One region of the Paenibacillus sp. lzh-N1 genome, then DNA from elsewhere that is predicted to be linked to it. Evidence: riboswitches for the same ligand, from Rfam matches in the RefSeq annotation. Region 1 holds a riboswitch; the other holds the start of a gene.
The links. Region 1 has a riboswitch for glycine ahead of gcvT (glycine cleavage system aminomethyltransferase GcvT). Riboswitches for the same ligand answer to the same signal wherever they lie in the genome.
Positions count from the first base shown of each region.

Region 1 (4,023 bases):
TGGCCTTATCGAACTTCTTCAATATCCATGCAGCCAGCGGACCAGCTACCATCGCGCCCAGGAACATCGGGATATCGGCCCCCACAATGACCCCCATCGTCATAATGGCACCGATCACACCTCCACGCTGTCCGTGAATCATCGTGCCTCCCGTGTAACCGATCAGCAGCGGCAGCAAATAATTTTTCATCGGATCAACCAGTTGTGCAAAACCCTCATTCGGGAACCACCCGGTCGGAATAAAAAGGGCCGTAATTAATCCCCATGCGATAAAGGCTCCCATATTAGGCATAACCATACCGCTGAGAAAACGGCCAAAACGCTGTACGGCGACACGAGCGCCACCGTTTGAACTGGACTTTGTGTCCACAGTGCTCATATTCATATCCTCCTTGTGAGTAAATAGCATCACTACCTTTTCTTAAAATTCATACTAAATGACAGCGCTATCTTCATCAACGAAATGAAAACGTACTTTCGTCATGAACGTTGATGACAACATTTAAATTTAAAGTAACGACAAGGCATTATACCTGCATAATTCTTCTTAATATGGCCGATAACAATAGAAATTAGTCGAAAAAACACTGTTGTAAATCTGTGCAATTGTATAAAGAGGCTCTCTTCTAAGCCTGCGCAAGCAACGTAAATACGCCTTCTAAAAGACAACAAAAAAATAGCCGCTATGTCAGGTCATAGCGACTATTTTATACAAAAACTGAGCGGACTACGATGCTCTTATTTAATTCAATATCCATATAAAAAATCAGAATAAAGCGCTATTATTTCATGCTGTATTGCTCATTATTGCTCATCCGAAATCAACTGCTCGTACTGCTCCGCAGACAGCAACTTGCCCAGAGCTTCCTCGACACCATTGCTCATCTCTACTTCGATCATCCAACCCTCTTCATAGGGTGATTCATTCACCAGCTCAGGTGTACTTTCCAGAGCTTCATTTACTTTCAAAACGGTTCCCGTCACCGGAGCAAAAAGATCGGATACGGTCTTCACCGATTCAATTGTACCAATCTCCGTCCCCTGTCCAATCGTTGTTCCCGCCCCAGGTAATTCCACAAAAACAATATCACCCAATTGATGCTGTGCAAAGTCTGTAATGCCGATCCGCAACGTCCCATCCACTGTGCGCTGAACCCACTCATGTTCGTCTGTATACCAAAGTTGCTGTTTCACTTCACTCATCCTGCTTCGCCTCACTTCCACATGAATAAAATGCTTTTGATCACCTGTATTAGACAAGTTAAGATTATGACAACAAGAACATCCATGTCAATAATACTAACAAAAATACTCCATACCAACTCATATAGCGCAGTCTATAAAAAAATGATAACTTGTAACAAACGCTTACATATCCTTATTTATACAATAAATGTTTTTCATATTGTTTTATATGACATTTTTATTGACATTTTGAATGGATTTGCGTATTAATGGGTTATAGTAATTGCTTTTGAAAATACCTCGACAACTGCAAACGCGGATGAACGCGGAGGGAGAGACTACCAAAAATATTCGCATCGCTGTTGTCGTTTGTGAGACAGTTGGGCACGCGAATCGGATCAAGTTGTTATCTGCAAAACCGGGTAACATACCGTTGATCCAAAAGGTAGCGCCGAAGGAGTAAACTTGCATTGCAGGTGAATCTCTCAGGCAAAAGGACCTCTGCCGGACGCATCTCTGGAGAGCATCCGTGAAAAGAGCGGATCACCCAAGGGGAAACCTGGTTCACACCGGGGTAACTTTCTGGTATCAAGGACAGAGCTGAAAGAAGAGTATGGACTGCCGTCTATACGTTTCTTTTAGCCTGTCTTTTTTGTTTAGCCGATTACACTGGATAGGAGTGAAAAAATGTCTAATTTGCGAAGAACACCATTATATTCGTCCTACGGGACGCAGCCCGGGGTTCGTTGTATTGACTTTGGCGGGTGGGAACTCCCCGTTCAGTTTAGCGGCATTCAAAAGGAGCATGAGGCCGTCCGACAACGTGCAGGTTTATTCGATGTATCGCATATGGGCGAGTTCTTGGTTGAAGGCAAAGAAGCTGAGGCTTTTTTGCAACAGGTAACCACAAATGATGTCAGCCAGTTGGAACCGGGCCAAGCACAATATTCACTCCTGTGTTACCCCGATGGAGGCGCAGTCGATGACTTGCTTGTATATTGCAAAGGACCAGAGCGCTACATGCTCGTTGTGAATGCCTCCAACATCGACAAAGATTGGGATTGGCTCATACGCCACGTACCAGCATCGGTTCATCTGGAGAATGTGTCTGATGCGATAGCATTGCTGGCATTACAAGGACCGGAAGCAGCACGTATTACCGCAGCCGTGACAGATACAGATATTACGAATCTGGCATCTTTCCGATTCCATGAGAACGTGCAATTGTTCGGAGCAAAAGCACTTGTCTCGCGAACTGGATATACCGGCGAAGACGGTTTTGAATTTTATATCCCTGCTGAGGAAGCACCCGCCGTGTGGGATGGTTTGCTTCGTTGCGGTGAATCGTATGGACTGATTCCCGCTGGACTTGGTGCTCGCGATACGCTGCGCTTCGAGGCACGGCTACCGTTGTACGGACAGGAGTTATCTGCCACAATTTCACCGCTTGAGGCTGGGTTAGGTTTCTTCGTCAAGCTGAATAAAGGAGATTTTATCGGCAGGGAAGCACTGCAACGTCAAAAAGAACAAGGAATTCCTCGCAAGTTAATCGGGCTGGAAATGATTGACCGCGGTATCCCGCGCGCTCATTATCCGGTGTTCGCTGAAGGTCAACACATCGGTGAGGTCACAACGGGTACTCAATCGCCCACCTTGAAGCGTAATCTGGGGCTGGCCCTGGTGGACAGTCGTTTTAGCACCCTATCGACACCGCTGGAGGTCGAAATTCGTGGTAAACGCCTGCGTGCGGAAGTGGTCCCAGCCCCCTTTTATAAACGGCTACGCCGATCTTAATCCTCTTCATTCTAAAAAAGCGATCATGTCAGATATAAAATTCTGGATTTTCCAATTACGACTATGTATTAGCTAATTTACTATCTAAATTTTGCTTTTCGAAAGGAGCCAGAACCTATGAAGCAGCATCGCTATCTCCCCATGACCGAACAAGACCAAACCGAAATGCTGCGTGTGGTGGGCGTATCATCCATTGATGATTTATTCAGCGACATTCCAGAGGCTATTCGATACCAAGGGGAACTCCCTCTTTCCTCTCGGCTCGACGAAAGAGCCTTAACCCGCCACATGACCGAGCTGGTCGGACGAAACGCCAATACAGATACACATGCTAGCTTTCTTGGTGCAGGTATTTATGATCATCATATTCCATCCGTTATCCAACACATCACCTCACGTTCCGAATTTTACACAGCCTACACCCCCTATCAGCCGGAAGTAAGCCAGGGCGAGTTGCAAGCCATTTTTGAATTCCAGTCGTATATTTGCGAATTGACAGGTATGGCGGTAGCTAATGCCAGCATGTACGATGGGGCTACAGCTCTGGCGGAAGCGGGCTCATTGGCCGCTTCCGCCACGCGTCGTAAACAGCTTATCGTATCAAGGTCTGTCCATCCAGAGGCACGTCAGGTATTGGCAGCCTATGCACGCGGATTGGATTTGGACATTGTGGAAATCGGCTGTTCGGATGGCGTAACGGATGTCGATGCGCTAGCCACGGCCGTATCGGAACAGACGGCGGCTGTTTTGATCCAAAATCCCAACTTTTTCGGAGCCGTGGAAAATCTGAAGCCGATGGCTGACCTCATCCATGCGCATCAAGGGCTTATGGTTGTTAGTGCCAATCCACTGGCACTAGGCTTGCTAGAGACCCCTGGTAAGCAAGGCGCGGATATTGTTGTAGGAGACGCGCAGCCACTTGGGATCTCATCCTCCCTCGGTGGTCCGACCTGCGGTTACTTTGCCGTTTCCCAGGCGCATATGCGCCGTATCCCTGGACGTATCGTAGGCCAAACCACAGACCGTAACGGCAAACGCGGCTTC
Region 1 is NZ_CP025696.1:3,206,113-3,210,135, reverse strand. Features, by position in the region: gene C0638_RS14625 (PTS mannitol transporter subunit IIBC) at 1-379, opposite strand, end outside; gene gcvH (glycine cleavage system protein GcvH) at 805-1,203, opposite strand; glycine riboswitch at 1,597-1,696, shown strand; glycine riboswitch at 1,697-1,793, shown strand; gene gcvT (glycine cleavage system aminomethyltransferase GcvT) at 1,873-2,979, shown strand; gene gcvPA (aminomethyl-transferring glycine dehydrogenase subunit GcvPA) at 3,097-4,023, shown strand, end outside.

Region 2 (4,023 bases), 170 kb from region 1:
CGCTTTTTTCAAAAGCAAATGCTGATGCAAGAAAAACATTATAAAGAAACAACTCGATCTCTTAGTGATATCAAACGAAGTATTCATGATTTCAAAAAACAGTTAATATTTGTCCGTGCTTGTCTACAAGAACAGAGGACGGAAGAGGGTGTTAATCACATTAACCAAACTCTAGAAAATATAGAATCACCACGACTTCATATAACAACAGGACATCTTGTTATTGATGCCTTGGTAAATCACACTTTCAGCATCGCTGATAAAAGTGGGATAGCTTTCTTTCATCAAATCCATATTAACCCTGCAAACATTAGTATTGGAAGTCATGATCTATGTATTGTCTTAGGTAATGTTTTCGATAATGCTATTGAAGCTGTAAGGCAGCTTCCTAGAAAGAAAGAGCATTCAATTCATTTGGAAATTTTAACCGATAATTCTGCCCTATGGATTTATGTTCGCAATTCAAAAAGTAATTGTCTCAATACAGCATTCTCAACCAAAACATACAATTCCCCTTCAAAAAAACATGGGTATGGATTACTTAACATCCATCAAGTAATAAAGAAGTACGGTGGTTATTTAAATACAACAATTACGGATTCAAATTTTCAAATTACGATTATGATTCCATGTAATAACCCTTAGATTTGTAAACATTATGAATTAATGGCTATTCAGAATAAATAAAATGTCGGTAAATACCAGTCTTATAACAATTAAAAGGGAGTGTCCTCAAGCCTGTGATGGCTGAGAGCACTCCCTTTTATTATTTATGAATTGATCGTTTGTCCTTTTTCTTCTACTTGGATAGCCGCCCCTACATTGGCACCTGCAAGAATGCCCTTTTTCTTATTAGGATACAAAGAGTTCATATAGGTGCGAGTTTCGGCAACGACAATTCCCGACAAGCCGAGCAATGCAATCAGGTTCGGAAAAGCCATCATTGCGTTAAAAATATCTGCCAGCAGCCAGATGGCATCGAGCTTGATGAACGCGCCTCCGGCAACCAGTATGATGAACAGATAACGGTATGGTTTAATCCACTTGACCCCAAGCAAATATTCAACACAGCGTTCCCCGTAGTAGTTCCAGCCAAGTATCGTTGTGAACGCAAATAAAATAAGGCTAATCGTCACGAGCTCTGCTCCAGCCGGAAAGGCACTGGAAAACGCATGTTGAGTCATCAGACCTCCATCATCATTTCCACTCCATATTCCCGTAACCAGCAATGTAAATCCTGTCAAATTACAAATAATCATCGTATCGATAAAAACGCCCGTCATGGATATTAGTCCTTGTTCTGCGGGCCATTTCGTCTTAGCTGCTGCTGCTGCGATTGGCGCACTTCCCAAACCAGCTTCATTTGCAAAGATCCCTCTGGCAACTCCGCTTCGCATTGCCAGCATAATCGTGGCTCCGGCAAAACCACCCGTCGCAGATGTTGTCGAGAAAGCCCCTTGTAATACTAGCGCGATCGCATGAGGAAGCTCTCCTGCAAACTTAATGAGTACGATTAAACAAACCACGATATAGAGCCCCGACATGAATGGAACAATCTTTGTGGATACCTTGGCGATACTTTTGAGTCCTCCAATCGTAACAACAGCCGTCAACACGGAAATAATGATTGCTGTAACTACTGTTGGCACGCCAAAGCTACTCTCCGTAGAAGAAACGATAGCCTTTACTTGCGGAAAAGTACCGATTCCAAATAGTGCTACAAGAATACCAGAAAAGGCAAACAACATCGCCAGCGGCTTGAAACGGCGGCCAAGCCCGTTTTCAATATAATACATCGGTCCACCCGAAAATTGTCCGTTCCGGTCTTTAACACGGTATTTAACGGATAATAACCCTTCCGCATATTTGGTTGCCATCCCGAAAAAAGCTGCAACCAGCATCCAGAATAATGAACCGGGCCCACCCAGTTTGATCGCTGTTGCGACACCGACGATACTTCCCGTACCTACAGTAGCTGCGAGTGCCGTACTCAATGCTCCAAAGCTACTGACATCCCCGCTGCCTTCGTCCGGCGCTTTACCAATTAGCTTGAGCGCTAAGGGCAATCGAATAATCTGAAGCATCTTCAGACGGATCGTTAGCCACAACCCAGTGCCCATGACGAGAATTAGAAGCGGCGCTCCCCACATCCAACTGTCAATTGTTTCTAATAAATGTACCAAATTCATTTCAACCCGCTCCTCCAGCATATTAAAAAACAAAAAAGAGTCAAATCCGTTGATTCGACTCCTGGAGAGGTTAAAGGCACGAAAAATAAACCAATTTGTACAGGATTTTATCTCTAAAAAGCCTAGAGTATTCCCTGTCACAGGTTATTCGCGTCTCTGTCCTTTTGCCTGAGAGTTTAAGCAGATGATAATCTGCGGTGCACCTTCGGCGCCCAATTAAGGGTCTCTCCAGAGTTCTGTCCGTTTACGGTCCCTGCTTGTTGCTGTAAATCAGCTTAAGCACCTGAGAGTTTTGCCCCTTCGGTCGGAACTTTCGTTCCATCTCCCGCAAACATCAACCAGACATATGAAATTTTTATTTATTATACAGAAAACTTTCAGCGTATTACAAGTGAAAAATTTGTGAAGCCCTCTGACAAATCAATAGGGTGTCTATACAAAAAGCGGGTACAGCAGATTGCATCCTAATTTTCTCTGCTGTACCCGCCAAAACGATATAGAATTACAATTCTTCGCCATTGGTTGCTATCACATTTTTATACCAGTTAAATGAGTCCTTTTTGGAGCGTTGGAGCGTTCCGTTACCGTCATCATCCAAATCAACGTAAATAAATCCGTAGCGCTTGGACATTTCGGAAGTAGACATGCTCACAAGGTCGATAGGACCCCAGCTGGTGTAACCAATCAGATCAACACCGTCAGCAATGGCTTCCTTCATTTGGGCAATATGCTGACGCAAGTAATCAATGCGATACGTGTCATGCACAGAGCCGTCCTCTTCTACCTTATCGTACGCACCCAGGCCATTTTCCACGATGAACAGCGGCTTTTGGTAACGGTCATAAAACGTATTTAGTGTAACACGCAGGCCGATCGGATCAATCTGCCATCCCCAATCGGAGGACTGCAAATACGGATTTTTCACACCGCCAATCAGGTTCCCTGCTGCCTTTTCTCCTTCTGGACCTGCCGATACGGTCAAGGTCATGTAGTAGCTAAATGAGATAAAATCAACCGTATTATTTTTCAAAATTTCAGCATCGCCGGGTTCTGTCTGGATCACAATATTATTTTCTTCAAAATAGCGGTTCATATAGTTGGGATACTCCCCACGAGCATGCACATCCGTAAAGAACAGATTCATTTGATTTTCATGCTGTGCTTTCAGAATATCCTCTGGGTTACACGTATGCGGGTAGCTTTCAATGCGAGCCAGCATACAGCCGATCTGAGCACCCGGAATGATCTCATGTCCCCGTTTGGTCGCCAGTGCACTTGCTACAAATTGATGGTGCAATGCTTGATATATCGCTTGTTGCTTGTTTTCTACACGGTCAATAACCACACCGCCGCCAGTAAACGGACTCATAGTCATGACATTGATTTCGTTAAAGGTCAGCCAGTATTTTACTTTATCCTTATAGCGTGTAAATACTGTTTCGGCATATTTTACGTAATGATCTACGACTTCGCGTCCCAACCAGCCATTATACTTCTGTGTCAGACCTAGCGGTGTTTCATAATGTGACAATGTTACCAACGGCTCAATACCATACTTGCGCAGCTCATCGAATACATTGTCGTAAAATTGCAATCCTGCTTCATTCGGCTCGGCATCATATCCATTCGGGAAAATCCGCGACCAGTGGATGGACATCCGGAATACTTTAAAGCCCATTTCTGCAAACAAAGCAATATCTTCTTTGTAGCGGTGGTAGAAGTCCACTCCTTCACGCTTTGGAAAACGGGCGTTTACCTTCCCTGCCAAGATGTCCTCCAGTCGTTCAGACGAAATTTCTATAGCATGATCGTTTTTACGTTCTGCCTTAGGTAC
Region 2 is NZ_CP025696.1:3,038,327-3,042,349, reverse strand. Features, by position in the region: gene C0638_RS25700 (sensor histidine kinase) at 25-645, shown strand; gene C0638_RS13855 (alanine/glycine:cation symporter family protein) at 771-2,189, opposite strand; glycine riboswitch at 2,336-2,431, opposite strand; glycine riboswitch at 2,443-2,527, opposite strand; gene C0638_RS13850 (glycoside hydrolase family 1 protein) at 2,692-4,023, opposite strand, start outside.
Region 2: another riboswitch for glycine. It lies ahead of C0638_RS13855 (alanine/glycine:cation symporter family protein); the one in region 1 lies ahead of gcvT (glycine cleavage system aminomethyltransferase GcvT).